One region of the Pseudomonas sp. TMB3-21 genome, then DNA from elsewhere that is predicted to be linked to it. Evidence: predicted binding sites of a transcription regulator. Region 1 holds the regulator's gene; the other holds the start of a gene.
The links. The regulator sigma-54, encoded in region 1, starts transcription at its own class of promoters, with help from an activator protein. The targets are predictions, from matches to a motif close to ANTGGCATNNANNTTGCTNT.

Region 1 (15,408 bases):
GACTTTCGGCACGCTCTCGGTGCCGTAAGCCAGCGCGGCAACCGCTTGCGCGCCACCGATGGTGAACACGCGATCAACGCCGGCGATGCAGGCGGCGGCGAGCACCAGTTCGTTGAGTTCACCGCGCGGCGTCGGTACGACCATGACCACTTCAGTCACCCCGGCAACCTTGGCCGGAATCGCGTTCATCAGCACTGAAGACGGGTACGACGCTTTGCCGCCTGGCACATACAGGCCGGCGCGATCCAGCGGCGTAACTTTCTGGCCCAGCACCGTGCCGTCGGCCTCGGTGTAACTCCAGGAATCCTGCTTCTGTTTTTCGTGATAGCTGCGCACCCGCGCGGCGGCTTTTTCCAGGGCTTCGCGCTGCGGTACGGTGATTCGCGTCAGCGCCAGTTCCAGGCGCTCGCGTGGCAGAATCAGGTCCGCCATGGAGGCAACGTTCAGCCCGTCGAACTGCCGGGTGTAGTCCACCAGTGCCGCATCGCCCCGCTCGCGCACCGCTTTGATGATGTCCAGCACTCGCTGATTGACCGAGTCATCGGACACGCTTTCCCAGCTCAACAGATGATCCAGATGATGGGCGAAATCCGGGTCAGCAGCGTTGAGTCGGCGAATTGCAGTCGGTGCGGTCATAGCGAGAGCCTCATAGGATTGGCAAAAACTCAGGCGCCCGAAGCTAACATTCGATCCGCTTGGGCACCTGAGAATTCTGGCTATGAGGCGGATAGACGGCGCGACTTGGCGTCGCGCAAGTGAATCAGCCGCGGTGTCGTGACTCCACTGCCTTGCGCAGAGTGTCGATCAACGCCTGAATACGGGCGTGCTGCATTTTCATCGAAGCTTTGTTGACGATCAGCCGGGAGCTGATGTCGGCAATGAAATCCTGAGGTTCCAGGCCGTTAGCGCGCAAGGTGTTGCCGGTGTCGACCACGTCGATGATCTTGTCCGCCAGACCGATCAGTGGCGCCAGCTCCATCGAACCATACAGTTTGATGATGTCGACCTGACGACCCTGCTCGGCGTAATAACGCTTGGCAACGTTAACGAACTTGGTCGCCACACGCAGACGGCCTTTGGGCTCGACATCACCGACGCGGCCGGCGGTCATCAGCTTGCACAGGGCAATGCGCAGGTCCAATGGCTCGTACAAACCCTGGCCACCGTATTCCATCAACACATCTTTACCGGCGACGCCGAGGTCCGCGGCACCATGCTCGACATAGGTCGGCACATCGGTGGCACGCACGATCAGCAGGCGCACGTCGGCCTGGGTCGTGGGGATGATCAGCTTGCGGCTCTTGTCCGGATTCTCGGTCGGCACGATGCCCGCTTCAGCCAGAAGCGGCAGGGTGTCGTCAAGGATGCGGCCCTTGGACAGTGCGATGGTCAACATGGGAAACGTCAGTCCTTCATCAGGCTATTGCTGTCGGGTCGCAAACGGCGCCGGACATACATCGAGGCTGCTTCTACAATGAAAGCAGCCTCGATTTGAAACAAATCAGTTAACAGCAGACACCGTACTGTGGCGAGGGAGCTTGCTCCCGCTGGACTGCGTAGCAGTCCCATTTTTTCGGGCCGCTTCGCGCCCAACGGGAGCAAGCTCCCTCGCCACAATGACAGTATTCGCAGTCCCGGGACTAGCCCGGTACGCGGCGAATTTTGGCGCCGAGCATCTGCAGTTTCTCTTCGATGCACTCGTAACCACGGTCGATGTGGTAGATGCGGTCGATCAGGGTGTCGCCTTCGGCGATCAACGCCGAAATCACCAGGCTGGCCGAAGCACGCAGGTCGGTGGCCATGACTGGCGCGCCTTTGAGCTTCTCGGTACCGGTGACGATGGCGGTATTGCCTTCGACCTGGATCTTGGCGCCCATGCGGTGCAGTTCGTAAACGTGCATGAAACGGTTTTCGAAGATCGTCTCGATCACTGCACCGGTGCCTTCGGCAATGGCGTTGAGCGAGATGAACTGCGCCTGCATGTCGGTCGGGAACGCCGGGTACGGAGCTGTGCGCACGTTGACGGCTTTCGGCCGCTTGCCGTGCATGTTCAGCTCGATCCAGTCTTCGCCCGAGGTAATTTCGGCGCCGGCTTCACGAAGTTTTTCCAGAACGGCTTCGAGAATCGTCGGATCAGTGTCCTTGACTTTCACACGCCCGCCGGTCACGGCAGCAGCAACCAGGTACGTACCGGTTTCGATACGGTCAGGCATCACTTTGTACGTGGTCGGGTGCAGACGCTCGACGCCATCAATGGTGATGGTGTCGGTGCCGGCGCCGCTGATCTTCGCGCCCATGGCAATCAGGAAGTTCGCCAGGTCGATGACTTCAGGTTCGCGCGCGGCGTTAGCCAGAACGCTGCGACCCTTGGCCAGCGCCGCGGCCATCATGATGTTTTCGGTACCGGTCACACTGACGGTGTCGAAGAAGAAATGCGCACCGCGCAAGCCGCCTTCAGGCGCTTTGGCCTTGATGTAGCCGCCCTCGACGTCGATGACCGCGCCCATGGCTTCAAGGCCACGGATGTGCAGGTCGACCGGACGCGAACCGATCGCGCAACCACCTGGCAGTGCAACTTCGGCTTCACCGAAACGGGCAACCATCGGGCCTAGCACCAGGATCGACGCACGCATGGTTTTAACCAGCTCGTACGGTGCGATCAGGGTCTTGATGGTGCGCGGGTCGATTTCGACGCTGAGCTTCTCGTCGATCACCGGCTCGATGCCCATGCGACCGAACAGCTCGATCATGGTGGTGATGTCGTGCAGGTGCGGCAGGTTGGCAACCGTCACCGGGCCATCGCACAGCAAGGTAGCTGCCAGAATAGGCAGGGCAGAGTTCTTTGCCCCGGAAATGCGGATCTCGCCATCAAGACGAGCGCCACCGGTAATAATCAATTTATCCATAAGAATCTCGACGCCCTTGGGCTCAGGTGCGCTCGGCCCAGGCCGCGCTGCTGAAAAATTTCATAGTGACCGCATGGATGCTGCCATCGGTGATCCATGGGTTCAAATGGGCATAGATCTGCTGCTGACGCTTCACCGGGCTTAAAGCCGCCAGTTCATCGCTAATCACGTTCAGCTGAAAGTTGCAGCCTTCGCCTTCAACTTCTACCAACGTTCCGGGCAGCTTTCCTTCAAGGAAGCTCTTCACTTCTACGGCCTGCATGCTCAACCTCAATCGGCGCCCTGTGCGCGCGGGTCGGACATCATACAAAAAAGCCCCGCGCCTGCGAACCCCGCGAAGCAGGACTCTGACCGAGGGCTTTTTTAGCAGATGCTATTGGGGATGCGCCAAAAGCTCGGTCAATTCGCTGACCTGAGCGATTTCACGCATGTCTTCGGGCATCGCACGGATGGTCAGCGCCTTGCCGGCCGCCTGCGCATCGCGCATGAAACACAGCAACAACGACAAACCGACGCTGCTGGATTTCAGCACCGCCGAGCAATCGACCACCAGCGCCGCCGCCTTGCTCGCCTTGATCAGCGCCTGACCCTGCTTGCGCAAGCCGGGGCCGGTGCGATAGTCGAGCATGCCGCTGAGCAACAGCTCGCCGGATTCGCTCATGCGAATGGCCGACACACTCATTGCGCCTGATTCTCGGTGGTTTCCTTGGCTTTGGCGACTTCCCCGGCCCAACCATTGATGGTTTTGTCCAGGTCATTGCCATTGCGCTGCATCGCATCAGCGAACTGATCACGGAACAGTTTGCCAATGTTGATGCCATTGATGATGACGTTACGCAGTTTCCACTCGCCGTTGATCTTCTCGAGCGTGTACGACACAGGATAGACCGCACCGTTGGTGCCTTTGACGGTCATGCCAACGCTGGTGCGGTCGCCCGACTCATCTTTGGCAGGGTCAACGATGATCCCTTGATTGTTGTACTCCAGCAGGGCGTTGCCATAGAACTGGAACAGGCCGCGCTTGAAGTTTTCCTCGAAGGTTTTCATTTGCGCAGGAGTTGCCTTGCGCGAATATTTGACCGTCATGATGCTTTTGGAAATGCCCTCGGCATCCACCACCGGACCGACGATGGTGTTCAGCGCCGTGTAAAAGTCCTGCGGATCCTGCTTGTACTTTTCTTTATTGGCGGACAAATCAGCCAGCAACCGGTCAGTCGTGTCCTTAACCAGGTCGTGGGCCGAAGGTGCCGCCACAGCGTTAGCCATCAACGGCATCGCCGCGAGTAATACCAACAGGCCACGTCGCAAGGTAGAGATCATTCAAAAGCTCCTCATTTGGCGTCTTTGCTAACGGTATTGAGCAGGAATTTACCGATCAGGTCCTCAAGCACCAGGGACGACTGGGTGTCATGGATGGTCGAACCCTCCTTGAGCAAGGCTTCTTCACCACCCACGCTGATGCCGATGTATTTCTCGCCCAACAGGCCAGCGGTGAGAATAGATGCAGTGGAGTCATTGGGCAGGTTATCAACCCGCTTTTCCAGCTGCATGGTCACTCGACCGGTGAAACTGTCGCGGTCCAGATCGATCGCAGTGACCTTGCCGATGGTCACACCGGCCATGGTCACTTTAGCTCTGACCGTCAAACCGGCGATATTGTCGAAATAGGCATAAAGTTTATAAGTATCGGTGGTCGCGCTCGGTGACAGGCCACTTACCCGCAACGCCAGCAACAGCAAAGCCAGGATGCCAGCCAGCAAGAAAAGGCCGACACCGATTTCCAGGGTGCGGTTTTGCATCAGAAATCTCCAAACATCAAGGCGGTCAGAATAAAGTCCAGGCCGAGTACAGCCAAAGAGGCATACACCACGGTCTTGGTAGTGGCACGACTGATCCCCTCGGAGGTGGGCTCGCAGTCATAGCCTTGGAATACGGCAATCCAGGTCACGACGAAGGCGAAAACGATACTTTTGATGATGCCGTTGAGCACATCGTCGGTGAACGTCACGCTGTTCTGCATGTTGGACCAGTAAGAACCCTCATAGACGCCCAGCCAGTCAACGGCCACCCACGAACCACCCCAGATCCCGACCACGCTGAAAATCATCGCCAGCACCGGCAGGGAAATGAAGCCGGCCCACAGGCGCGGGGCAATGATGTACTTGAGGGGGTCGACACCAATCATTTCCAGACTGGACAGTTGCTCGGTGGACTTCATGTTGCCGATTTCGGCCGTCAGGGCTGAACCTGCGCGACCGGCAAACAGCAACGCGGTGACCACCGGGCCCAATTCACGCAGCAGGGTCAGGGCAACCATCTGCCCGACCGCCTGTTCCGAACCGTAGCTGGATAAAATGTTGAAGCCTTGCAGCGCCAGCACCATGCCGATGAATACCCCGGAGACCACAATGATCACCAGGGACATCACGCCCACCGAATGCAGCTGCTTGATCAACAGCCCGAAACCGCCGCCGATGCCGCCGCGACCGAACAAGGCATGAAACAAAAAGATGGCCGAACGGCCAAATACCGCCAGCACGTCGATACCGCCGTGGCCAAAGCGACGTACGCGTTCAATCAGTGAAATCTTGCGCATCAGCGCTTCCCCAGGAGATCTGCGCGGTAATCCGTCGCTGGAAAGTGGTATGCGACCGGACCGTCGGGTTCGCCTGTCATGAACTGGCGAATCCGCGGCTCCTGCGAATTCATCAGCTCCTCGGGCGTGCCCTGCCCCAACACCTGGCCTTCGCCCACGACATAGATGTAGTCGGCGATGCTCGCTGTTTCGGCCAGATCGTGGGAAACCACAATACTGGTGATGCCCAACGCATCGTTGAGCAGGCGGATCAGGCGTACCAGCACGCCCATGGCGATCGGGTCCTGACCAACGAAGGGTTCGTCATACATGAGAATCTGCGGATCGAGTGCAATCGCCCGGGCCAGCGCTACGCGTCGCTTCATGCCGCCGGACAGCTCGTCGGGCATCAGGTCGATCGCACCGCGCAAGCCCACCGCCTGCAATTTGAGCAGGACGATGTCGCGGATCATTTCTTCCGGCAGTTCGGTATGCACGCGCAGCGGAAAGGCAACGTTCTCGAACACATCGAGATCGGTGAATAGCGCCCCGCTCTGAAACAACACGCCCATATGCTTGCGCGCATCGAAAAGATCGCTGCGCGACAATTTTGGCAAATTCTGACCGTTGACCCAGACTTCGCCCTTGGTAGGCCGCAACTGGGCGCCCATCAGCCGCAGCAATGTGGTCTTGCCACACCCGGAAGGCCCCATGATGCCGGTGACCTTTCCGCGCGGTATTCGGATATCGACATTATTGAAAATGCTGCGCGCACCGCGCTTGAAGGTCAGTCCCTTCAGCTCGACCGCGTAGGCGTTATCGGCACTCATCTAAACTCCTTGCGATGCAGCCTCTCACTCGGACGCCTGACTTTCTGGCGAAAGCACATAGCTATTCGGGCGGGCCGAACTGGCGGCGAACTATATCACCGCAAAGGCCAAGCGCCCAAGGCCTACGCCCGCCTTCTTCGGCCACATGACGGGGTTGAAGGTTCATACCAAAGTATTAAGCGCAACAAGGAATGACAAAGCCTGACGAACTTGCGTGAGGGTTTTACTTAATGCCGCTATAATCGCCGCCTTTTCATCAGGCTATACGATTTCAGACATGAGCCAATCCAGCGACCTGATTCAGTCAGCTCAACGCACTATCCGCCTCGAAATGGAAGCCGTCCAAGGCTTGCTACCCCAAATCGACGCAGATTTCGTACGCGCTTGCGAAATGATTCTGGCGAGCAAAGGCCGTGTGGTCGTGGTCGGCATGGGCAAGTCAGGTCACGTCGGCAACAAGATCGCCGCGACCCTCGCAAGCACCGGCACCACGGCTTTTTTCGTGCACCCGGCTGAAGCCAGCCACGGCGACATGGGCATGATTACTCGCGACGACATCATCCTGGCCCTGTCGAACTCCGGCTCCACCAATGAAATCGTCACCCTGCTGCCGCTGATCAAGCGTCTGGGCATCCAGTTGATCAGCATGACCGGCAACCCCAATTCGCCTTTATCCAAGGCTGCCGAAGTCAATCTCAACGTCCACGTCGAGCACGAAGCCTGTCCGTTGAACCTGGCGCCTACTTCTTCGACCACTGCTGCATTGGTGATGGGCGACGCCCTCGCAGTGGCGCTACTGGAAGCCCGTGGTTTTACGGCCGAAGACTTTGCCTTTTCGCATCCCGGCGGCGCGCTTGGGCGCCGCCTGTTGCTGAAAGTGGAAAACGTCATGCATGCCGGACAGGAACTGCCGCACGTTCAGCGCGGCACCCTGCTCAAGGATGCGCTGATGGAAATGACCCGCAAGGGCCTGGGCATGACAGTGATTCTGGAAGCCGACGGCACGCTCGCCGGGATTTTTACCGACGGCGATTTGCGTCGCACACTGGATCGCAGCATCGATATTCACAGCGCCACCATCGATCAGGTCATGACCGCCCACGGCAAGACCGCCCGCGCCGACATGCTCGCCGCCGAGGCTTTGAAAATCATGGAAGACCATAAAATCAATGCACTGGTCGTGGTTGACAGCGACGACCGTCCGGTCGGCGCCTTGAACATGCACGACTTGCTGCGTGCGGGAGTAATGTAATGAGCGCAGACCTGTTGCAACGCGGCAAACAGATCAAACTGGCAGTATTCGACGTCGACGGCGTATTGACCGACGGTCGCCTGTACTTCCTTGAAGACGGCAGCGAATTCAAGACTTTCAACACGCTCGACGGCCAGGGCATCAAGATGTTGATGGCAGCCGGCGTGCAGACCGCTATCATCAGTGGGCGCAAGACCCCGGTGGTCGAGCGGCGCGCGAAGAATCTCGGTATTCCCCATCTGTATCAGGGCCGGGAAGACAAACTGGTGGTGCTGGACGAGCTTCTCGCTCAGCTCGACCTGAGCTATGAACAAGTAGCCTACCTCGGTGACGACCTGCCGGATTTGCCGGTGATCCGCCGCGTCGGCTTGGGCATGGCAGTGGCTAACGCCGCCAGCTTTGTGCGTGAAAATGCCCACGGCATCACCCAGGCCCGTGGTGGCGAAGGTGCCGCTCGCGAATTCTGCGAATTGATCCTGCGCGCCCAGGGCCGTCTTGATGCGGCCAACGCCGCGTACCTGTGAGCCAACTATGCTGAGCAAGAAATTTCGCAACACCCTGATGTTCAGTTGCATCGCCGCTATATTTGCAGCGGTCGGCTACTGGAACATCAGCCCGGAACGCTTCCTCGACAAGCCAGTGGCCAAGGTCGATGAAACCGAAATCGACTATTACGCGATCAACGCTCACAGCGTTCAATTCCTGCCGGACGGCAAGCTGCAATACGAAATGACCTCCGACAAGGTCGAGCATTTGAAAGCGACCGAAGTAACGCTGTTGACCAATCCGGACTTGAACCTGTATCGCGGCACCCAGTTCCCGTGGCATGTTCAGAGCGAGCGTGGCGAGGTCAACCCGGACGGCACTCAGGTCGAGCTGATTGATTCGGTGCGGATCACCCGATTTGATGAAAAAGACCGTAAGACCCTGATTACTTCCACCCGCATGACAGTGTTCCCGCAGCGGCAATATGCGGAGACCGCTCAACCCGTTAGAATCGACGGCGCTGGCGGTGTCTCGACTGGTAACGGAATGAAAGCGTATTTAAAAGAAAGCAGGATACACCTGCTATCGAACGTAAGAGGACAGTATGAGGCTCGTTAAAACTCTCCCTATTTTGCTCGGTCTGAGCGCAGCACTGGGAAGCGTGAGCGCCTGGGCTCTGCCGGACGATCAACAGCAGCCTATCCGCATCCAGGCGGACGATGCCCAACTGGACGACAAGAACGGTATTGCCACCTACAAGGGTGACGTGATCATCACCCAGGGCTCGATGAAGGTCACCGGAAATACCGTGACCATGACCCGCACCCAGGCCGGTGACATCGACGTGGTCACTTCGGTGGGCAACCTCGCCTACTTCGAGCAACTGCAAACGGCCGGCGACACCAAGCCGGTGCAGGGCTACGGGGTGACTATCCAGTATCACGCCTCGCAAGACCGCGTCGTGCTGATCGACCGCGCCAAGGTCATCGACAAGGATGGCAACATCACCCAGGGCGAAAAAATCGTCTATGACACCAACAAAAAGCTCGCCAGCGCCGGTCGCGCTACGGGCAGCAAGGTCACCGAGTCGCGTCCGCGCATTGACATGGTGATCCAGCCGAAGAAGAAAACCGAAGAGCAGAAGGCCCCTTAATGGCAACTCTGAAAGCCCAGCATCTGGCCAAGAGCTACAAGAGCCGCCAGGTCGTGCGCGACGTCAGCCTGTCCATCGAAAGCGGTCAGATCGTCGGCTTGCTTGGCCCTAACGGCGCCGGCAAAACCACCTGCTTTTACATGATCGTGGGCCTGGTTCAGGCCGATCAGGGTCGCGTACTGATCGACGATCTGGACGTCAGCCACCAGCCAATGCACGGTCGAGCGAAGGCCGGTATCGGCTATCTTCCGCAGGAAGCGTCGATTTTCCGCAAACTCTCGGTGGCCGACAACATCATGGCCATTCTCGAGACCCGCAAGGAACTCGACAAGACCGCGCGCCGCAAGGAGCTGGAAAGCCTGCTGCAGGAATTCCATATCAGCCACATTCGTGACAACCTCGGCATGAGCCTGTCCGGTGGCGAACGCCGTCGCGTGGAAATCGCCCGTGCCCTGGCCACCAATCCGAAATTCATCCTCCTCGACGAACCCTTCGCCGGTGTGGACCCGATTTCCGTTGGCGACATCAAGCAAATCATTCACCACCTCAAAGCCAAGGGCATTGGCGTGCTGATTACCGACCACAACGTTCGTGAAACCCTGGATATCTGCGAAACAGCCTACATCGTAAACGATGGCCAACTGATCGCCGAGGGTGACCCCGCCACCATCCTGGCCAACGATCTGGTGAAGGAAGTGTATCTGGGCCACGAGTTCCGCCTGTAAGCGCTGAGGTGTCTGGCTGGTCGTCCAAGCGCCTGGAGCACTGAGCACCTCTGTGTGTTTTATTGTTACTGCGCTCTAGGCAAACACTTCAGTTTCAGGCATATAATTTGCTTAAGTTTGGCGCTTCGGCGCCCTGTAGTGGATGGCGCATGCGCGCCGGCGAATAAGGTGTTAAGCCCCTGCCATGAAACCATCGCTAGTCTTGAGAATGGGCCAGCAGCTGACGATGACACCGCAGCTGCAACAGGCCATCCGCCTGCTCCAATTGTCGACCCTGGACCTGCAACAGGAAATCCAGGAGGCGCTGGAGTCCAATCCGATGCTCGAACGTCAGGAAGAAGGCGACGATTTCGATAACGCCGACCCTTTGGCCGACAAGGTCGAACAGCCGCCCAACGCCGATGTTTCGGAACCCTCCTATCAGGAAACCGCCCCGACGGTGGATAACCTCGAGGAAGGGGACTGGAACGAGCGCATTCCCAACGATCTCCCGGTCGACACTGCCTGGGAAGACGTTTACCAGACTAGCGCCAGCAGCCTGCCGAGCAATGACGACGACGAGTGGGATTTCACCACCCGCACCTCCGCCGGCGAAAGCCTGCAGAGCCATTTGCTGTGGCAACTGAACCTGGCGCCAATGTCGGACACCGATCGCCTGATCGCCGTGACCCTGATCGACTGCATCAACAACCAGGGCTACCTGGACGAAACCCTCGATGAAATCCTCGAGGCCTTCGATCCCGAACTGGACATCGAACTCGACGAGATCGAAGCCGTTCTGCACCGCATCCAGCAATTTGAACCGGCCGGTATCGGCGCCCGCAATCTCAGCGAATGCCTGCTGCTGCAATTGCGCCAGCTGCCAGCCAGGACGCCCTGGTTAACCGAAGCCAAGCGGCTGGTCAGCGATTACATCGACATGCTCGGCAGCCGCGATTACAGCCAGCTGATGCGCCGCATGAAGCTCAAGGAAGATGAACTGCGCCAGGTGATCGAACTGGTACAGAGCCTCAACCCGCGCCCGGGTTCGCAGATCGAGTCCAGCGAAGCCGAATACGTCGTGCCGGATGTGATCGTGCGCAAGGACAGTGAACGCTGGCTGGTGGAGCTGAATCAGGAATCGGTGCCCCGACTGAGGGTCAACGCCCAATACGCCGGGTTCGTCCGTCGCGCCGACACCAGCGCAGACAACACCTTCATGCGCAATCAGTTGCAGGAGGCGCGCTGGTTCATCAAGAGCCTGCAGAGTCGCAACGAAACCCTGATGAAAGTTGCCACCCAGATCGTCGAGCATCAGCGCGGTTTTCTGGAATATGGCGACGAAGCCATGAAGCCGTTGGTGCTGCATGACATCGCTGAGGCGGTGGGCATGCACGAATCGACGATTTCCCGGGTGACCACGCAAAAATTCATGCATACCCCTCGGGGCATTTATGAACTGAAATATTTTTTCTCCAGCCATGTCAGCACCTCCGAAGGCGGTGAATGCTCGTCCACGGCGATTCGCGCAATCATCAAAAAACTGGTTGCGGCGGAAAATCAGAAAAAGCCGTTGAGTGACAGCAAGATCGCTGGTTTACTGGAGGCACAAGGCATTCAGGTGGCTCGCCGCACCGTCGCCAAGTACCGCGAGTCCCTCGGGATCGCGCCTTCGAGCGAACGCAAGCGGTTGATGTAGAGTCACGTTACAGCGTTCCAGTGGCAGGCAACCCAGCCTGCCGCTTTATGCACTGGCAACGAAGGAGAAGCTGTATGCAAGTCAACATCAGTGGACACCAACTGGAAGTGACCGAACCTCTTCGCACCTACATCGGCGAAAAACTCGACCGATTAGAGCGGCATTTCGACAAGATCACCAACGTGCAAGTCACGATGAATGTCGAAAAACTGCTACAGAAAATCGAAGCCACACTGCATATTCCCGGCGGAGAAGTAGTCGCCAACGCTGAGCATGCGGATATGTATGCCGCCATCGACCTGCTGACTGACAAGCTGGATCGCCAACTCAAAAAGCATAAGGAAAAGACCCAGAGCCTCCTCCAGGGCGCGACCGGTCGTTAACACCCCCAATCCATGATCCGACTAGAAACCATCCTGACCCCCGGCCGTTCCCAAGTGAACGCGCCGGGTGGCAGCAAGAAAAAAGCCCTCGAACAGATCGCCAACCTTATCCACCGCGAAGTGCCGGATATGGCAATGCAGGATGTCTTCGAGGCTCTGGTTGCCCGTGAAAAACTCGGTTCCACCGGTTTTGGCAACGGCATTGCCATCCCTCACTGCCGTCTCAAGGTTTGCACCGCACCAATCAGTGCGCTCGTTCATCTGGAAGCCCCCATCGATTTCGACGCCATCGACGGTGCCCCGGTAGACCTGCTGTTTGTCCTGCTGGTCCCGGAAAAGGCAACCGATGCTCACCTGGAGTTGCTTCGCCAGATCGCCAGCATGCTCGATCGCAAGGAAGTGCGGGAAAAACTGCGCAGCGCTCCGAGTAATGAAGCCTTGTATCAGGTTGTCCTGGACGAGCAAAACGGGCACTAATCATGCGCATGATCATCGTCAGCGGCCGCTCCGGCTCAGGTAAAAGTACCGCGCTCGCCGTTCTCGAAGACAGCGGCTACTACTGCATCGATAACCTGCCTGCCGGGTTGCTGCCGGAACTGGCCGAACGGGCGCTGATTCACACCGAGCTGGCGCAGCCGCTGGTTGCGGTGTCCATCGACGCGCGGAATCTGCCGAGTCATTTGTCGCGCTTTCCGGAACTGCTCGAAGAAGTCCGCAGCCGTCACATCCAGTGTGATGTCCTGTACCTGGATGCCGACGAAGAAACCTTGCTAAAGCGCTTCTCGGAAACCCGTCGGCGCCACCCCCTGAGCAGTGCCGATCGCTCGCTGGCCGAAGCGATCAGCGATGAAACCAAACTGCTCGGACCGATTGCCGACCTCGCTGATCTGAAGGTCAACACCACCAATCTCAACCTGTACCAGCTGCGCGATACCATCAAGCTCCGCTTGTTGAATCAGCCGGAGCCTGGCACTGCGTTTCTGGTGGAATCCTTTGGTTTCAAGCGCGGCATGCCGGTCGACGCCGATCTGGTATTCGATGTGCGCTGCCTGCCAAATCCCTACTGGAAGCCGGAACTACGCGAGCATTCAGGGCTGGAACAACCGGTTGCCGATTATCTGGCCGCTCAGCCGGATGTCGAGGAGATGTTTCAGGACATCTCAACGTATCTGCTCAAATGGTTGCCGCGTTTTGCTGCGAGTAATCGCGCCTACGTCACCATCGCGATTGGCTGTACCGGCGGTCACCATCGCTCCGTCTACCTGACCGAACGTCTAGGTAAGGTTCTGCAAAAAACCCTGAAGAACGTCCAGGTCCGCCACCGCGACCTCAGCTAAAGGATTCACATCGCGATGCCTGCTCTGGAAATCGAAATCATCAACAAGCTGGGCCTGCATGCTCGCGCTTCTGCAAAATTTGTCGGGGTTGCTGGCAAGTTCCCTGATTGCTCAATCCGGGTGGGTCGTACGCCGGAATCCACGGTAGATGGCAAAAGCATCATGGCCATGATGATGCTGGCTGCTGGCAAAGGGACCAGGATCCATTTGAGTACCGAAGGCGAGGAAGCCGACGAGGCGCTGCGAGCCCTGGTTAATTTGATCAATAATTATTTTGACGAAGGTGAATGAAAAGATCGCAGCCTCGGTTCCCTCGACAGCTCCTACAAGAAGCGGCGCAGGCCCTGTAGGAGCTGTCGAGGGAACCGAGGCTGCGATCTTTTGATCCGGCAGATCACCCAAACGCTGTATCCATCACCATCATCAAGCAAAACCCCACCAGCAACCCCAAGCTTGCCAGCTTGTCGTGACCATTGCGCCGCGACTCGGGGATAACCTCATGGGTAACCACCAACAACATGGCGCCCGCCGCTAACGCCAGGCCGAGCGGCAGCAACAATTGCGCCAGGCTCACCAGCCACGCGCACAACAGCGCAAAGACCGGTTCGACCAGGCCTGACGCCGCGCCGATCAAAAATGCTCTGACCCGCGACATCCCTGCCCCGGCCAATACCAGCGCGATAACCAAGCCTTCCGGCACATCCTGCAACGCAATGCCCATTGCCAGGCTATCGGCATCGACCAAGCCTCCCCCAGCCGACACGCCAACAGCCATGCCTTCAGGGATGTTATGGGCAATGATCGCGAACACAAATAGCCAGATTCGCGGTGGAATCGGTGGATGCTCGACGGTACCGACGAGCATTTCCGGCGACGTGCCGGACACCTTGCGATCCACCAGAAACAGCCCGAACGCGCCCAGCATGATGCCAAAACTGATCAGGCCACTGGCCGTCCAGGGCGTCAGGCCGAGATTCTGCGCTGCAGCAATCCCCGGAACAATCAACGAAAAGGCTGTCGCCGCGAGCATTACCCCAGCGCCGAAGCCGAGCAGCGTATCGCTTAGCGCCTGGGGCATCTGCCGAATGACTAACACCGGCACTGCGCCAAGGGCAGTGCCCAAAGCGCAGATGGCCCCGCCTTGCAGCGCGCGCAACAGTTTTGGCTCAAGGTCTAGCCAGGCTAGCCCCTGAGCACCCAATAACGTCAGGCCTGCCAGCAGCAACAGCGATCCCAACGCGTAACGAAACATCCGTCCACTTCCGATCGCCAGTGTTTCAGTGCCCATAGTCAGCCCTGGATTTTTTGCAGGAGACTTAAACCAGCGCTGCTTGGTAACGCGCAGCGACCTCAGGCCAGTTGATCACGTTGTAAAACGCGCTGATGTATTCCGGACGACGATTTTGGTAATGCAGGTAATAGGCATGCTCCCAGACGTCCAGCCCGAGGATCGGTGTGTTGCCGTTCATCAACGGGCTGTCCTGATTGCCGCTGCTTTCCACAACCAGGGTTTTCTGCGGCGTCACGCTCAGCCAGGCCCAACCGCTACCGAACCGGCTCAGAGCGGCTTTGGTGAACGCCTCCTTGAAACTATCAAAACCGCCCAACTGCTCGTCGATTGCCTTCCCCAGTTCACCGTCGGGTTTACCACCGCCATTGGGCGTCATGACCTTCCAGAACAACGAGTGGTTGGCGTGGCCGCCGCCCTGATTGATCACGGCAGCGCGAAGGTTTTCCGGAAGCTGATTAACACTGGCGACCAGTTTCTCCACTGACCATTCGACAAACTCTGTGCCTTCGACAGCAGCGTTGAGGTTGTTGATGTAGGTCTGGTGGTGTTTGGTGTAATGGATCTCCATGGTCTGCGCATCGATGTGCGGCTCCAAGGCATCGTAGGCGTAGGGCAAGGCAGGCAGGGTAAAAGCCATTTCAATGGACTCCATGATGGACAGGCGCGGGGGGCAACGCAGCACCGATATGCAGCAGCCGGTGAGTGCGTGGATATTCGCCGTGTTCGCTGATGAAATTCAGCAGCTCGACGTAGGTTTTGCTGCTTTGACGCAGGGCCGCTTCGCGCAGTGCC
Region 2 (15,408 bases), 1.8 Mb from region 1:
TGTTCCACGGCAGCCAGGAAGGCGCCGGCGGCCTGACCATCGACCGTTACGGCCCGCAACTGTTGGTGCAAAGCTTTCACCAGTCGCTCGAACTGAACGATCTCTTGCAGTTGCACGCCATCGTCAATCAGCAACTGGGCCTCGAAACCCTGCTGGTCTACAACGATCGCTCACGAGGCAATTCGCGCATTGACCGTGATGACAGCGTCTACCGCGCCGACCAGGCCGCGCTGCAAGACCTGATCGCGCACGAATGGGGTTTGAATTACCGCGTCCGTGGACGCCATGCCGGTCAGGACCCGCTGCTGTTCCTCGACCTGCGCAACACGCGCGGCTGGGTCAAGGCGCACAGCAAGAACAAAAGCGTGCTGAACCTGTTTGCCTACACCTGTGGCGTTGGCCTCAGCGCAGCAGCGGGGGGGGCGAGTGAGGTGTGCAACCTGGATTTCGCCGAGGGCAATCTCGCCGTCGGTCGCGAGAACGGGCTGCTCAACCCGCAGCTGCCGACCATGCAGTTCATCCAGTCGGACTATTTTCCGGCGATCCGCCAACTCGCCGGCCTGCCGATCAGCCAGCGTCGCGGGCAAAAACTGCCAAGTTATCAGCGCCTCGAACAACGTCAGTACGATCTGGTGCTGCTCGATCCTCCGGCCTGGGCCAAGAGCGCGTTCGGCACAGTCGACCTGTTGCGCGACTATCAAAGCCTGCTCAAACCGGCACTGCTGACCACCGCTGACAACGGCGTGCTGATCTGCTGCAACAATTTGGCGAAAGTCAGCATGGACGACTGGCGCGAGCAGGTTTTGCGTTGCGCAGAGAAAGCCGGACGGCCAGTGCGTGAGTGGACGGTGATGAAGCCGGGCGGCGATTTCCCGTCAATGGATCAACAACCGCCGCTGAAAACCCTGATCCTGCAGCTGTGAAAACCAGAGAAACTTTCAGATAAATCCTATAACGCAAGGTGGCTTCGGAACCGGATTCGCGTGCCATACTCCAAGGCATTCCGATTCAGACAGATGAAGCCGCACATGCCCAAAGGATTGATCCGCGCTTTCGGCGCACTGTTGACTGCTCTGGCCCTCTACAGCCTGTTGGGTTTTCTGATTTTGCCGGGCATCGCGTTGCGTGTGGCCAATCAGCAACTGGCCAACTACGCGACGACGCCCGCGACACTTCAACGGATCGAAATCAACCCCTTCAGCCTTGAAGTCACCTTGTGGGGTCTGGTGGTCGGCGAGCCGGGCAAAGAGCAGATCGGCTTCGAACGGCTGTACGCGAATCTGCAGCTCGACAGCCTTTGGACCAAAGCGCTGCATTTGTCCGACATCGAGCTCGACAAATCCAAAACCGAAATCCTCTTCGGCAAGGACGGCAAGCTGTATCTGCTGGGGCTGTTCAAAGTGCCCGCCAGCGAGCCAACCCCTGCCGACCCGGACGCCAAACCGTTCCCGCTGCGCATCGAGCGCATCAAACTGGCCGACGGTTCCGTGCACTTCAAGGATGAACGCCCGAGCGAACCGATCGAGTTTCTCTACGACCAGCTCGATTTCGAACTGAATAATCTCAGCACCTTGCCTGAAGACAGCGCCGACATGACGCTGGTGGCCATCGGCCCGGCAGGCGGCAAGATCGACTGGACCGGCAATTTCAGCCTGATCCCGATCGCCTCCGAGGGTAAGCTGAAGATTACCGACGGCAAAATGAAATCCTTCTGGCCTTATGTGCGTGACGCTGTGCCATTGGTGCTTGAGGACGGCGTCTTCAGCCTCAGCACCGACTACAAGCTGAACCTGTCCAAGAAAACCGAACTGCTGCTGAGCAACGTCGCGCTCAACGTTGCACCGTTCGCCATCAAGGCGCCGGATGGCCGCCCACTGGCGAGGCTTGCACGCCTGGACCTCAGCGAAACAAGCGTCGATCTGGCGAAGCAGCAAGTGATCGTTGGCAAGATCCGCAGCCAGAAACTGGAAACCTGGGCAGCGCTCGAAGCGGACGGGCAACTCGACTGGCAAAAACTGTTTGCCAGCCAACCGTCCAAAGAGGCCGCCAAGGCCAACGCCGAACCGGTCGACACGCCGGCCGCCGCCGATTCACCTGCGGCAGAACCGACGCCACCGAGCAAACCGTGGCAAGTGCTGCTTAAAGACGTGCAGTTGCGCGACTACCAAGTGCATTTGGAAGACCGCAAAGCGCAGCCCGTGGTGGCGCTGGATGTCGGCCCGCTGAATCTTGATTTGCAGAATTTCGACAGTCTCAACGGTTCGCCCTTCGCGCTCAAGCTCGACACTGGCGTGGGCAAGCAAGGCAAACTGATGGCAGACGGTCAGGTTAATCTGGCCCCGGTCAGTGCCAGACTGAACGTGCAAACCCGCGACATCGACCTGCGGATCGCACAGTCCTACATCAATCCGTTTATCCGCCTCGAGCTGCGCAGCGGCATGCTCGGCAGTGATCTGGCGGTGGACCTGAAAAGCACCGAGCCGCTGGCATTCAGCGTCACCGGCAAAGCCCAGGTTGATCAACTGCACACCCTCGACACCCTGAAAACCCGCGACTTTCTCAAGTGGCAGCAACTGGTGCTCGAAGGCTTGAATTACCAGCACGGCGACAGCCTGACGATTGCCAAGGTCAACCTGTTCCAGCCCTATGTGCGCTTCATGATCAACGACGACCGCACCACCAACGTCGATGATCTGCTGATTCCGCAGCCGGCGGATTCAACCGCCAAGACGACCGCAGGCAAACCCGCCAACCGGGAAAAACCGCTGGGTATTCACGTGGGCGGTGTTGCCATCAATGACGGTTCGGCGAATTTCGCCGACTTCAGCCTGACGCCGAATTTCGCCACGGCCGTGCAACAGCTCAATGGCCAGATCGGCACCATCGACAGCCGCCAGGCAAAACCGGCGACGGTGGACATCAAAGGCAAGGTCGACCGCTATGCACCGGTGACCATCAAGGGCGCGGTCAATCCGTTCGACCCGATGGCCAGCCTCGACATCGCCACCAGTTTCAAGCGTGTAGAACTGACCACGCTGACGCCCTACTCCGGCAAATTCGCCGGTTACCGCATCCGCAAGGGTCGGCTCAATCTCGACCTGCATTACATGATCACCAAAGGCCAGCTCAAAGCCGAAAACAAAGTGGTGGTGGAACAGCTGCAACTGGGTGAAAAGGTCGACAGCCCCGACGCCACCAGCCTGCCGCTGAAGCTCGCCATCGCTCTGCTCAAGGATGTCGACGGCAAGATTTCCATCGAGTTGCCGGTCACTGGCGACCTCAACAATCCGCAGTTCAGCGTCATGCCGATTGTCTGGCAGACCCTGCGCAATCTGATCGTCAAAGCCGCTGCGGCGCCGTTCAAGATGATAGGTGGTCTGGTCAGGGGCGGCGGTTCGGAAGACCTGGGCACGGTGTCGTTTGCGGCCGGTTCCAGCGAATTGAACAAGGATGCCGAGGGTTCGCTGATCAAACTTTCACAGGCGCTGAAAGAACGTCCTACCCTGCGTCTGGAAATTGAAGGCACTGCCGCTGCTCGCAGCGACGGCCCGCTGATTGCCAACGAGCGCCTGGAACGCGAATACCAGTACAACTACTACAAAATGCTCCAGCGTCGCGGCGACAAAGTACCGGCGCAAGCGTCATTACTGGAGGTGCCCGAGGGCGAGAAAGGTGCGTTGCTGGAAGGCATCTACCGCACCCGATTGAAAACCCAGCCACCGGCAGAATGGAAGGACCTTGGCAAGGAAGAGCGCACGGCGAAAATGCGTGAGGGTGTGATCGCGTTCTGGAGTTCCAGCGAAGTCTTGCTGCGCCAGCTCGGTCAGGACCGTGCCAGCAGCATCAAGGATTATCTGGTCGACAAAGGTCAGCTGGCTGACGACCGCGTGTACTTCATCGACTCCAGCCTCGGTGAACCCGAGAGCGATGGCCGCGTGGTTACGCCATTGCACCTGGATGCCGAGTGATGATCAAACGTTTTGTGTTGGGCTTGATACTGAGTGTTGCCGCCAGTCATACGATGGCCGCCAATACGTTGCGTTGCGGTAGCCACTTGGTCAGCGTCGGCGATCGCTCGGGCGAGGTTCTGCACAAATGCGGAGAGCCAGTGAGTCGCGATGTGCTGGGCTACAAGCGCAGCGCCAACCGGCGGGAAGAGTTTCAGGTCGAGGAATGGACTTACGGTCCGAACGGCGGGATGTATCAGTACCTGCGGTTCGAAGGTAATCGCCTGAAGCGAATCACCAGCAACCGCGGCAATTGAGCCACCGAGCGCTTTTGTAATTGGATGGACTCGCCCTCGCTGTCGATGGCTGTTTAGACTGCCACCGTGGCGCATTGACGCCTCGGCTTGGGCGAGTCCATCCAATTACAGGTTTTGCGTTGCCCACAATAGAACAGGCCCCGGACACGAATGTCAGGGGCCTGTAATGGCCACAATCCTTGTGGCCGTCGCATGAACTCTCAGTTGCGGTAGACGTATGACTCGGCTCGTCTACCGCGCCTTCTCCCGGTTCAGGCGAGAAGTCTTAACTTACTCGGATTTCAGGCCGTCAGCGGAGACCGCTTTAACGCCTTTGATCTTCTTGGCAATAGCGACTGCAACGTCTTTTTGCGAATCAGTCACTGCAGTAGTCGACGACAGGGAAACAACGCCTTTGTTGGTTTCTACCTTGATGTCGGTACCAGGAATGCCTTTTTCGGTAACCAGATCAGCTTTGACTTTAGTGGTGATCCAGGTGTCGGAGGTAACTTCTTTTGCTTCAGTCACTTCACCGGCGGCCAGAACCATTGGAGCCTGGGATGCCTGAGTGGCGGCGAAGGCAGCGTTGGCCATGGTCAGGGTCAGCGCGGTAGCAGTAGCGGCAGCGATAGCGAACTTCTTCATACGAGTAACTCCTGTTTTTCTTTAAAGTCTGCTGCGTGTGTTGTCAGCAGGGTTACTGGGTATGTTGCGAAGGGTGTGCCAACTTTGAGACAGGATTTTATTTGTTATAAATCAATAGGTTATGGAGAAGGTTGATTTTCGGAATCATGCATTTTGCATGAGTTGGAAATTATCGACATGCAAGTTGCGGGATTTGGGGTGGGCGTAAGGCCATGAATTTGCGGGAATTTCTGTTTTGCTGCTAGCCAATGTTTCAGAAATAAAAAACCGCCTCATTGAGGCGGTTCATTCAACACATCCCGTCTATGCACCGTCACAGCCTTTAGGAGCGTATTCCTGCGTCACTGCAGTCGTACACGCCCAGCCAGTCTCAGCCGCGCGTGTCAATGTGATTGTTTTCCCGCCTACCGGAGCTGGCGCATTAGCGATTGTGCAAACGATCGTTCCTTTACCGTCAGCAGCTGTCCCGGATGCAGTCACCGCGCAGTTTGGGGTCGTGGCAAGGCCACCTAATGCCGCCACATCTTTCACTCCAGTGCCGTCATTCATAAGTTGCTCAAATGGCACCTTAAGGGCAGAAATCTCAGCCAGCCCCGCCGTCACGCTTGCCCGAGCCTGATACTTCGAATAAGCCGGCAAAGCAAACGTCGCCAAAATCCCGATAATCGCCACCACGATCAGCAGCTCGATAAGGGTAAAACCTTTCTGTGTGTTCATTAACAAGCTCCGGTGCATGAGTCAAAATCCCATGATCTGATTAGCCCAAAGCACAGCTCATGCCAAAGCCGTTACCCGCAGTCGGCCGCGCGCGAAAAACCTCAGAGCGCCCTTTCCTACCCCCACCGTCCGCACTTTCTGACAATTTTTGTCACCTCGGCATCCATGGTTTGGCTCCGCCGGTTGACTACGCTATAAGTCATGCATAGTTTGCGTCCGGAATCCCCATGAACGATATCGCCCTAAGCGGCTTGGCCAAGCAATTGGTCCTGGCCGAACTGATCACTGAAAAAAGCGCACAACAGGCGTATGAGCAAGCTCAGCGCAGCAAAACCTCCCTGATCAGTTATCTGGTGCAGAACAAACTGGTGGGCAGCCGCCAGGTGGCCGAGATCGCCTCGGAGCATTTCGGCATGCCGTTGCTGGACCTCAGTTGCCTCGACAAAGAGTCCCAGCCCACAGGCCTGGTCAGTGAGAAACTGCTCCGCCAGCACCACGCGCTGCCCCTGTGGCGACGCGGCAATAAGCTGTTCGTCGGCGTTTCCGACCCGACCAATCTTCAGGCCATCAACGATATCCAGTTCAGCACCGGGCTCGGTACCGAAGCCATTCTGGTCGAGGACGACAAGCTCTCGGACGCGTTGGACAAGTTCTTCGACAACCAAAGCACCGGCCTCGAAGACATGGCCGATGTCGACCTTGATGGCGTGAACATCGAGTCGGACGACGACAACCGCCAGGAATCCATCGCCGGGCAGGATGCCGATGACGCACCGGTGGTGCGCTTCGTCCACAAGATGTTGCTCGACGCCATCAAAAGCGGCTCTTCCGACCTGCACTTCGAACCTTACGAAAAAACCTACCGCGTGCGGATGCGCACCGACGGCATGCTGCGTGAAGTGGCCAAGCCGCCGATCCAGCTGGCCGCGCGTATTGCCGCGCGCCTGAAGGTCATGGCCAGCCTGGATATTTCCGAGCGGCGCAAACCTCAGGACGGGCGAATCAAGATGCGTCTGTCGAAGAGCAAGTCGATCGACTTCCGGGTCAACACCTTGCCGACCCTGTGGGGCGAAAAAGTGGTGATCCGGATCCTCGACCCCACCAGCGCGCAGATGGGTATCGACGCGCTCGGCTATGAGCCCGGCCAGAAAGATCTGTACATGGCCGCCCTGAAACAGCCGCAGGGCATGATCCTCGTCACCGGCCCTACCGGTTCGGGTAAGACCGTCTCGCTCTACACCGGCCTGAATATCCTCAATACCGTGGACATCAACATCTCCACGGCCGAGGACCCGGTGGAAATCAACATGGAAGGCATCAACCAGGTCAACGTCAATCCCAAACAGGGGCTGGGCTTTCCCCAGGCGTTACGCTCATTTTTGCGTCAAGATCCTGACGTGATCATGGTCGGTGAGATCCGCGACCTGGAAACCGCAGAGATTGCGATCAAGGCTGCGCAGACCGGTCACCTGGTGTTATCGACCCTGCACACCAACAGCGCCGCCGAAACCCTGACCCGTCTGCACAACATGGGCATTCAGGGTTTCAACATCGCCACCTCGGTCACGCTGATCATTGCCCAGCGTCTGGCCCGCAAACTGTGCAGCCATTGCAAGAAACCCATCGACATCCCCCGCGAAGCGCTGATCAAGGAAGGGTTCCCCGAGCAGCTTCTCGGCTCGTTCACCATTTATGAGCCAGTCGGCTGCGATCACTGCAACGGTGGCTATAAAGGACGTGTGGGGATTTACGAAGTGGTGAAGAACACGCCGGACCTGCAACGCTTGATCATGGCCGAGGGCAATTCACTGGAAATCGATATTCAGATGCGCAAGGACGGTTTCAACGACCTGCGCACGTCCGGGCTGATCAAGGCCATGCAAGGCATCACCAGCCTTGAGGAAATCAACCGGGTTACCAAGGATTGAACATGGCGGTCAAAGCAGCAAAAATCAGTGTTTACAGCTGGGAAGGTACGGACAAGAAAGGCACAAAAATGGCCGGCGAGCTCACCGGTCAGAGCCCGGCGCTGATCAAGGCGCAACTGCGCAAGCAAGGCATCAACCCGGGCAAGGTGCGCAAGAAGTCCGCGTCGATCCTGAGCCTGGGCAAACGCATCAAAGCTCAGGACATCGCCCTGTTCACCCGGCAGATGGCGACCATGATGAAAGCCGGCGTGCCACTGTTGCAGTCGTTCGACATCATTGGCGAAGGCTTCGACAACCCGGCCATGCGCAAACTGGTCGACGAGGTCAAACAGGAGGTCGCGGCAGGCAACAGCTTCGCCGCAGCCTTGCGCAAAAATCCGCAATATTTCGATGAGCTCTACTGCAACCTCGTCGACGCCGGTGAACAGGCGGGTGCGCTCGATACCCTGCTGGAGCGCGTCGCCACTTATAAAGAAAAAAGTGAAGCCCTCAAGGCCAAAATCAAGAAGGCGATGACCTACCCTGCGGCGGTGGTGTTTGTGGCGATTATTGTGACCGGGATCCTGCTGGTCAAGGTCGTGCCGCAGTTCGAATCGGTGTTCAAGGGTTTTGGCGCGGAACTGCCGGGTTTTACCGTAATGGTCATCGGCCTGTCGGAGTTTCTGCAGGAATGGTGGTGGGTGATCCTTGGCCTGCTGATCGCGGCGATATTCGGCGTCCGGCATGCCTTCAAGAAGTCCCAGGCCTTCAGGGACCGCACCGACACCTGGATGCTGAAAGTTCCGCTGGTTGGCACGCTGATGTACAAGTCTGCCGTGGCTCGCTATGCGCGCACCCTCTCGACCACGTTCGCCGCCGGCGTGCCGCTGGTGGAGGCGCTGGAATCGGTAGCGGGTGCCACCGGCAACATCGTCTTCAAGCGCGCGGTGTTGCGCATCAAACAGGATGTGTCGACGGGCATGCAGCTGAATTTCTCCATGCGCACCTCGGGGATCTTTCCCAACATGGCGATTCAGATGACAGCCATTGGCGAAGAGTCCGGCGCACTGGATGACATGCTCGACAAGGTCGCCAGTTTCTACGAGGCCGAAGTGGATAACATGGTCGACAACCTCACCAGCCTGATGGAGCCCTTCATCATGGTGGTCCTCGGCGTCATCGTCGGCGGTCTGGTGGTTGCGATGTACCTGCCTATCTTCCAACTCGGCTCAGCGATCTGACATGCCTTTGAATGAAATCCTGACTGTCTATCCGCTGGCCTTCATCGTTATTGCCTGCATCGTTGGCCTGCTGGTCGGCAGCTTCCTTAACGTGGTGATCTGGCGTCTGCCGAAGATGCTCGCCCGTGAGTGGCGCGAGCAAGCCCTCGACATTCTCGGTTTGCCCGCCGAGCCCGCGCTGCCGACCTACAACCTGCTGTTGCCGCACTCACAGTGCCCGCATTGCGACCATCGTATCCGCGCGTGGGAAAACATCCCGGTGGTCAGTTATGTGTTTCTGCGCGGACGCTGTGCGGGGTGCGCAGCGTCCATCAGCCAGCGTTATCCGCTGACCGAACTGGCGTGCGGCGTGCTGTCGGGGTTCGTGGCCTGGCATTTCGGTTTCGGCTGGCCGGCGCTGATGGTGCTGTTGCTGACCTGGGGCCTGTTGGCGATGAGCCTGATCGACGCCGAGCATCAATTGCTGCCGGATGTGCTGGTGCTGCCGCTGTTGTGGCTCGGCCTGATCGTCAACAGTTTCGGGCTGTTCGTGCCGCTGACGGAAGCCTTGTGGGGCGCAGTGGCCGGTTATCTGGCCTTGTGGTCGGTGTTCTGGGTGTTCAAGCTGATCACCGGCAAGGACGGCATGGGCCATGGCGATTTCAAGCTGCTGGCGATGTTGGGCGCTTGGGGCGGCTGGCAGATTTTGCCGCTGACGCTGCTTTTGTCTTCACTGGTGGGTGCCGTGATCGGCCTGATCATGCTGCGCCTGCGTAACGCGCAAACCTCGACGCCGATCCCTTTTGGACCTTATCTGGCCATTGCCGGCTGGATTGCCTTGCTCTGGGGTGGTCAAATAACCGCCTTCTATTGGCAGTTTGTCGGTTTGCAATGAAAACCCCTGTGAAAACCCCCTGGATTCTTGGCCTCACCGGCGGCATCGGCAGCGGCAAAAGCGCGGCCGCCGAGCACTTCATCAGCCTTGGTGTGCACGTGGTGGACGCCGATCACGCAGCGCGCTGGGTGGTCGAGCCGGGCCGTCCGGCGCTGGCGAAAATCGCCGAACATTTCGGTCCCGGCGTGCTGCAAGGCAATGGCCAGCTGGATCGCGCGGCCCTGCGCAAACTGATTTTTGAAGTGCCGGAACAGCGCTTGTGGCTCGAAGCGCTGCTGCATCCGCTGATCGCTGAAGAAATCGTCGAACATCTGGGCAAGGCACAATCGCCTTACGCGATTCTGGTGTCGCCGCTACTGATCGAGTCCGGCCAGCACAGCATGACCCAGCGCGTGCTGGTGATCGACGCCCCCGAACAACTGCAGATTGAGCGCACCTTGCAACGTGACCAGACCAGCGAGCAACAGGTCCAAGCGATCCTCAAGGCGCAATCCAGCCGCCAGGATCGCGTGAGCCATGCCGACGATGTGGTGGTCAATGACCGCGACCTCGCCTGGCTGCACAGCGAGATCGAGCGTCTGCATCACTTTTACCTTACTTTGCGTGGAGGCCAGTCATGAGCCAAACCCCAACCGTCGAATGCCCAACCTGTGGCGCCCCGGTCGAATGGACCCCAAACAGCACGTTCCGGCCGTTCTGTTCCGATCGCTGCAAACTGATCGACCTGGGCGCCTGGGCCTCGGAAGAACACAAGATCCCGGTCAGCCCGGACGCCGAAGACGATCTGTTCAGCGAAGACTTCGAACCGCGTCATTGACCGCGTCATTGATCAGGGTTTCGGCTCTTCATCCTTCCACGGCGCTGACAGGTAGCGCGTGCGGTTGAAGGTCTCCAGCCATTCAGGGCTGAACACCACCAGCGCGCTGACCACCATCCCGTTGATGAACGCCTCCGGAAAAATGATCAACCACAGGTAACCGACGAAATCCTCCAGCCAGTACGGCATGGCGAATCGTCCGTCGAACCACAGCAGCCACAGGGCCAGCAGCAGGCACAACAACGCCGAGACCGCCGCCGCGAAGAAGCCCGAAACGAAGATATACACAAAGGGATTTCGCGGCTGTGCGCGCTCCACCAGAATCGCACAGCACTCGGTCACCAGCACCGGCAGCAGAATCAGCAACGCGCCATTCACCCCCATTGCGGCCAGGTCCTGGCGCCCCAGGAGGATCAGCCCCACCTGCGCAATCAGCCCGCCGACGATCGCCAGCGGCCAATCGAGCAGCAGCGTCACCGCCGTCATGCCGAGAAAATGGTAAGACACGCCGGTATCGAAATCCCTTCGCACCAGCCACAGCATGAACAGCGCAAACACAGTGCCGAATAGCAGATGCTGGCGCCGGCTGTCCGCGAACAATTCAACCCACGGCACACGGCAGATTGCCCACAGCAGTACCGGCGCATAGATCAGCCAACCCACTGTGAGGCTCTGCGGTGATAACAATTCGGCGCCGATCATGGCTACAGGTCTCCGGCACTTGGGCCAATACAACCGGGAGGTCGCCCGGGTAGCAGAGTGCCCCTGAGGATCTCCCTCAGTCTACACCGGGGTTCCCGGTGGCATTAAGTAACGTATCCCACCGACGTAAATGGATTTATTGCCTAGACTCTTTCTGTCCACCGTGCGTTTTGGAATAAACGACACGACAAAACAACAAGAGGAACATGTGAATGCTCAAGTCTTTTTGCAAGGCAGCGGTCTGTGTATTGGCGCTGGGGGCGTCCGGTCTGTCGCTGGCAGCCGATCCGATCATCATCAAGTTCTCCCACGTGGTGGCCGAACAAACGCCCAAGGGTCAGGGCGCGCTGATGTTCAAGAAGCTCGTGGAAGAACGCCTGGCAGGCAAAGTCCGGGTCGATGTGTACCCTAACTCTTCGTTGTTCGGTGACGGCAAGGAAATGGAGGCGCTGCTGTCAGGCGATGTGCAACTGATTGCGCCGTCGCTGGCAAAATTCGAGCAATACACGCCGAAGCTGCAGCTGTTCGACCTGCCGTTTCTGTTCAACGACATCGCTGCAGTGGATCGCTTTCAGCTCAGCCCTGAAGGTCAGAATCTGCTGAAGTCGATGGAGGGCAAGAACATTACGGGGCTGGCGTATTGGCACAACGGCATGAAGCAATTGTCGGCCAACAAGGCACTGCGTGAACCCGCCGATGCGCGAGGTCTGAAGTTCCGCGTACAAGCCTCCGCCGTGCTGGAAGAGCAGTTCAAGGCCGTGCGCGCCAACCCGCGCAAAATGAGCTTCGCCGAGGTGTATCAAGGCTTGCAGACAGGCGTGGTGAATGGCGCGGAAAACCCTTACTCGAACATCTACAGCCAGAAGATGCACGAGGTGCAGAAATTCATCACCGAAACCGACCACGGCTTGCTCGACTACATGCTGATCACCAACACCAAGTTCTGGAGCGGCCTGCCGGCGGATGTGAAAACCGAACTGGACAAGATCATCGTCGAGGTGACGGCGCAGGTTAACAAGGACGCCGAGAAGCTGAACCAGGACGCCAAGCAGAACATCCTCACTGCAAAAACCACCGAGATCATCACGCTGACTCCAGAGCAGCGCGGCAAATGGCGTGAAGCGATGAAACCGGTGTGGTCGAAATTCGAAGCGGATATTGGCGCTGACCTTATCAAGGCCGCCGACGCCGCCAATCAGGCTCAGTAATCTGCCCGTGAGCGCCGCCTTAACGGGCGGCCGCTCGTTCACAGTCGTCACTCGATCGGGAGATGCCACTCATGAATGCCTTGCGGCGCATCTGGGAACATTTCGAAGAAGGCTTCATTGTTTTCCTGCTGGCAGCGATGACGCTGGTGACCTTCGTTTACGTCATCCTGAACAACCTCTACAGCGTTTTTTACAGCTTCGCCGACTCGTGGCCGAGCGCCAGTGAACCGATGTTCGCGATTGGCGACAGCATCATGGGCATGGCGCAAGCGATGACCTGGAGTATTTCGATGACCAAGGCCCTGTTCGCCTGGCTGATCTTTTTCGGCTTGTCGTACGGGGTGCGCACCGCGGGCCACATCGGCGTCGACGCTCTGGTGAAACTGGCGAGCAAACCGGTGCAGCGTTACATCGGTATCATTGCCTGCCTGTGCTGCCTCGGCTACGCGGGCCTGCTCAGTGTTGCGAGTTTCGAATGGATTCAAACCCTGTTCATCGCCGGCATCGGTGCCGAAGACCTGGGCCATTACGGCATCATGCAATGGCACATCGGGCTGATTGTCCCGGTGGGTTTCGCCTTGGTGTTCATCCGCTTTGCCGAAATCTTCGTGCGCATCGTACAGAATCGCCAGACTGGTCTGGGCCTGGCCGATGAAGCGGCAGACGTGCTGAAACTTACCGAGCATGAGGATGACCGCAAATGACCATTCTCTTCCTCTTTGTGGCGCTGTTCGTGCTGATGTTCATCGGCGTGCCGATTGCTGTATCGCTAGGTTTGGCCGGTTCGTTGACGATCCTGTTGTTCAGCCCCGACTCCGTACGCTCGCTGGCCATCAAGCTGTTCGAGACCTCCGAGCACTACACGCTGCTGGCGATCCCGTTCTTCCTGTTGGCCGGCGCCTTCATGACCACAGGCGGCGTGGCGCGGCGCCTGATCGACTTCGCCAACGCCTGCGTCGGTCATATCCGAGGTGGTCTGGCCATCGCTGCCGTGCTGGCGTGCATGCTGTTCGCCGCGCTGTCCGGCTCTAGCCCCGCGACCGTGGCGGCGGTGGGCTCGATCGCCATTGCAGGCATGGTCCGTTCCGGTTATCCACAGGCGTTTGGCGCCGGTATTGTCTGCAACGCCGGCACGCTGGGCATTCTCATTCCGCCCTCCATCGTGATGGTGGTGTATGCGGCGGCGACAGAAACCTCAGTCGGTAAACTGTTCATGGCCGGCGTGGTGCCTGGGCTGCTGCTGGGTACATTTCTGATGGTTGCCATCTACGTGGTCGCGGTCTGGAAAAACCTGCCGGCCATGCCGCGGGCGTCGATTCGTGAATGGCTGACGGCTGCGCGCAAGGCGATCTGGGGCCTGCTGCTGATGGTGATCATCCTCGGCGGCATCTATTCCGGGATGTTCACGCCGACCGAAGCAGCGGCAGTGGCGGCGGTCTACTCGGCATTTGTGGCACTGTTCATCTATAAGGACATGACGTTTCGCGAGACACCAAAAGTGCTGCTGGAATCGGCCAAGCTGAGCATCATGCTGATGTTCATCATCGCCAACGCCATGCTCTTCGCCCATGTGCTGACCACGGAGCAAATACCGCAAACAATCACCGCCTGGGTTATCGCCGCGGGCCTGACACCGGTGACTTTCCTGCTGGTGGTCAACATTGTGCTGCTGATCGCGGGCGCATTCATGGAACCGTCGGCGATCATCCTGATCCTGGCGCCTATCCTGTTTCCGATTGCCATGGAATTGGGGATCGATCCGATTCACCTCGGCATCATCATGGTGGTCAACCTGGAGATCGGTCTGATAACCCCCCCCGTGGGGCTCAACCTGTTTGTCACGTCGGCGGTTACCGGCATGTCGCTGGGCGCCACTATCCGTGCGGCGATGCCATGGCTGATCATCCTGCTGCTGTTCCTGATATTGATCACCTACGTACCGTGGATTTCCCTGGCTCTGCCGAACTGGCTTGGAATGACGTGACGGAGCGTTACCATTACGACGCATTTGAACGCTAAGCTTGGGTCTATGGATGATTCAGATTACTTACGCCTGCTGACCATTGCGGCCGAGCAAGCCAACGCGTTCCTTTCCAATGCCCGCAAATGGGAGCGGGAGCGGTGGGTGTGTCAGCGTCTCTTGCAGGGGCTGAACATTCCCTACCGCGTTGATGAATTCGCCCCCGCCGGTGAGCCGCCGGACGTGCTGTTTCGCGATGCCAGTTTTGAAGTGTTCTTCGTCCTCGACGAAGGCCGCCGCCTCAATGACGAGTGGCGCGATGAACTGCAACGTCGACGCAGCGCGTTTTCCCTGAGCCAGCTGGTGCGCCGCGAAGCAAAACCCAAACGCATCCCTGCCAATGAATTCCTTTTGAGACTGGCACCGACCTTGCGCAAAAAAGCTCACAACTACAAAGAACGCGGTATGGACCTCGGTGAGCTGGACATCATTGCCTTCGCCAGTCTCAAGCGCGAAGTGCTCGACCTCAACAGTCATTTCCCGCCGCCCACCGAATACCTGCGCCAGGGCTGGCGCTCGTTGTCGCTGGTCGGTCCGACCTTCGCCCGTGTGTTGTTCGCCCACCCGGATGCGCCGGATTTCCTGCGCAGCAATTTGGGGCGCAGCATCGTCTTCGACGTCGGGATCAGCCTGTGACGCCATTGCAGGAATTGATTGCCGAGGTGCCGCAACAAGGTCGTGTTCGCTGGATCGGTGTACGCCCGGAACGGCACGCGCCGATGATCGAACTCGACGCGGTTGAAGCGCGCCTCGAAGCGGGCCTGACCGGTGATCGCGCGCGCCCCGGCGTGCGCAATGCGCGGCAGGTGACGCTGATTCAGTGGGAACATCTGGCCGTGATCAGTTCGCTGCTGGGACGTGCCGATGAGCATCCGGTGGCGCCTGCGGACTTGCGCCGCAATATCGTCGTCAGCGGCATCAATCTGTTCAGCCTCAAGGGCCGGCGTTTCCGGATCGGCCAGGCGATTTTCGAAACTACCGGTTGGTGTCAGCCCTGCGCGCGTTTGCAGAACAGCCTCGGCCCAGGGACTTTT

Region 2: the regulator sigma-54 is predicted to act here: its motif matches at 5,653-5,672, upstream of ACYZTS_RS11535 (pilin).

Annotation. Positions count from the first base shown of each region.
Region 1 covers NZ_CM142718.1:640,407-655,814, forward strand. The annotation lists gene hisD (histidinol dehydrogenase) at 1-636, opposite strand, end outside; gene hisG (ATP phosphoribosyltransferase) at 761-1,396, opposite strand; gene murA (UDP-N-acetylglucosamine 1-carboxyvinyltransferase) at 1,641-2,906, opposite strand; gene ACYZTS_RS03070 (BolA family protein) at 2,929-3,168, opposite strand; gene ACYZTS_RS03075 (STAS domain-containing protein) at 3,280-3,588, opposite strand; gene ACYZTS_RS03080 (MlaC/ttg2D family ABC transporter substrate-binding protein) at 3,585-4,226, opposite strand; gene mlaD (outer membrane lipid asymmetry maintenance protein MlaD) at 4,238-4,705, opposite strand; gene mlaE (lipid asymmetry maintenance ABC transporter permease subunit MlaE) at 4,705-5,502, opposite strand; gene ACYZTS_RS03095 (ATP-binding cassette domain-containing protein) at 5,502-6,311, opposite strand; gene ACYZTS_RS03100 (KpsF/GutQ family sugar-phosphate isomerase) at 6,589-7,563, shown strand; gene ACYZTS_RS03105 (KdsC family phosphatase) at 7,563-8,087, shown strand; gene lptC (LPS export ABC transporter periplasmic protein LptC) at 8,095-8,667, shown strand; gene lptA (lipopolysaccharide transport periplasmic protein LptA) at 8,654-9,202, shown strand; gene lptB (LPS export ABC transporter ATP-binding protein) at 9,202-9,927, shown strand; gene ACYZTS_RS03125 (RNA polymerase factor sigma-54) at 10,112-11,605, shown strand; gene hpf (ribosome hibernation-promoting factor, HPF/YfiA family) at 11,680-11,988, shown strand; gene ptsN (PTS IIA-like nitrogen regulatory protein PtsN) at 12,001-12,465, shown strand; gene rapZ (RNase adapter RapZ) at 12,468-13,325, shown strand; gene ACYZTS_RS03145 (HPr family phosphocarrier protein) at 13,341-13,616, shown strand; gene ACYZTS_RS03150 (ZIP family metal transporter) at 13,720-14,613, opposite strand; gene ACYZTS_RS03155 (superoxide dismutase) at 14,642-15,253, opposite strand; gene ACYZTS_RS03160 (hypothetical protein) at 15,255-15,408, opposite strand, start outside.
Region 2 covers NZ_CM142718.1:2,489,474-2,504,881, reverse strand. The annotation lists gene ACYZTS_RS11555 (class I SAM-dependent rRNA methyltransferase) at 1-923, shown strand, start outside; gene ACYZTS_RS11550 (DUF748 domain-containing protein) at 1,017-3,968, shown strand; gene ACYZTS_RS11545 (DUF2845 domain-containing protein) at 3,968-4,264, shown strand; gene ACYZTS_RS11540 (BON domain-containing protein) at 4,535-4,888, opposite strand; gene ACYZTS_RS11535 (pilin) at 5,192-5,605, opposite strand; gene pilB (type IV-A pilus assembly ATPase PilB) at 5,833-7,533, shown strand; gene ACYZTS_RS11525 (type II secretion system F family protein) at 7,536-8,753, shown strand; gene ACYZTS_RS11520 (prepilin peptidase) at 8,755-9,627, shown strand; gene coaE (dephospho-CoA kinase) at 9,624-10,247, shown strand; gene yacG (DNA gyrase inhibitor YacG) at 10,244-10,444, shown strand; gene ACYZTS_RS11505 (energy-coupling factor ABC transporter permease) at 10,457-11,146, opposite strand; gene ACYZTS_RS11500 (TRAP transporter substrate-binding protein) at 11,359-12,354, shown strand; gene ACYZTS_RS11495 (TRAP transporter small permease) at 12,426-13,058, shown strand; gene dctM (C4-dicarboxylate TRAP transporter large permease protein DctM) at 13,055-14,338, shown strand; gene ACYZTS_RS11485 (DUF1780 domain-containing protein) at 14,384-15,010, shown strand; gene ACYZTS_RS11480 (MOSC domain-containing protein) at 15,007-15,408, shown strand, end outside.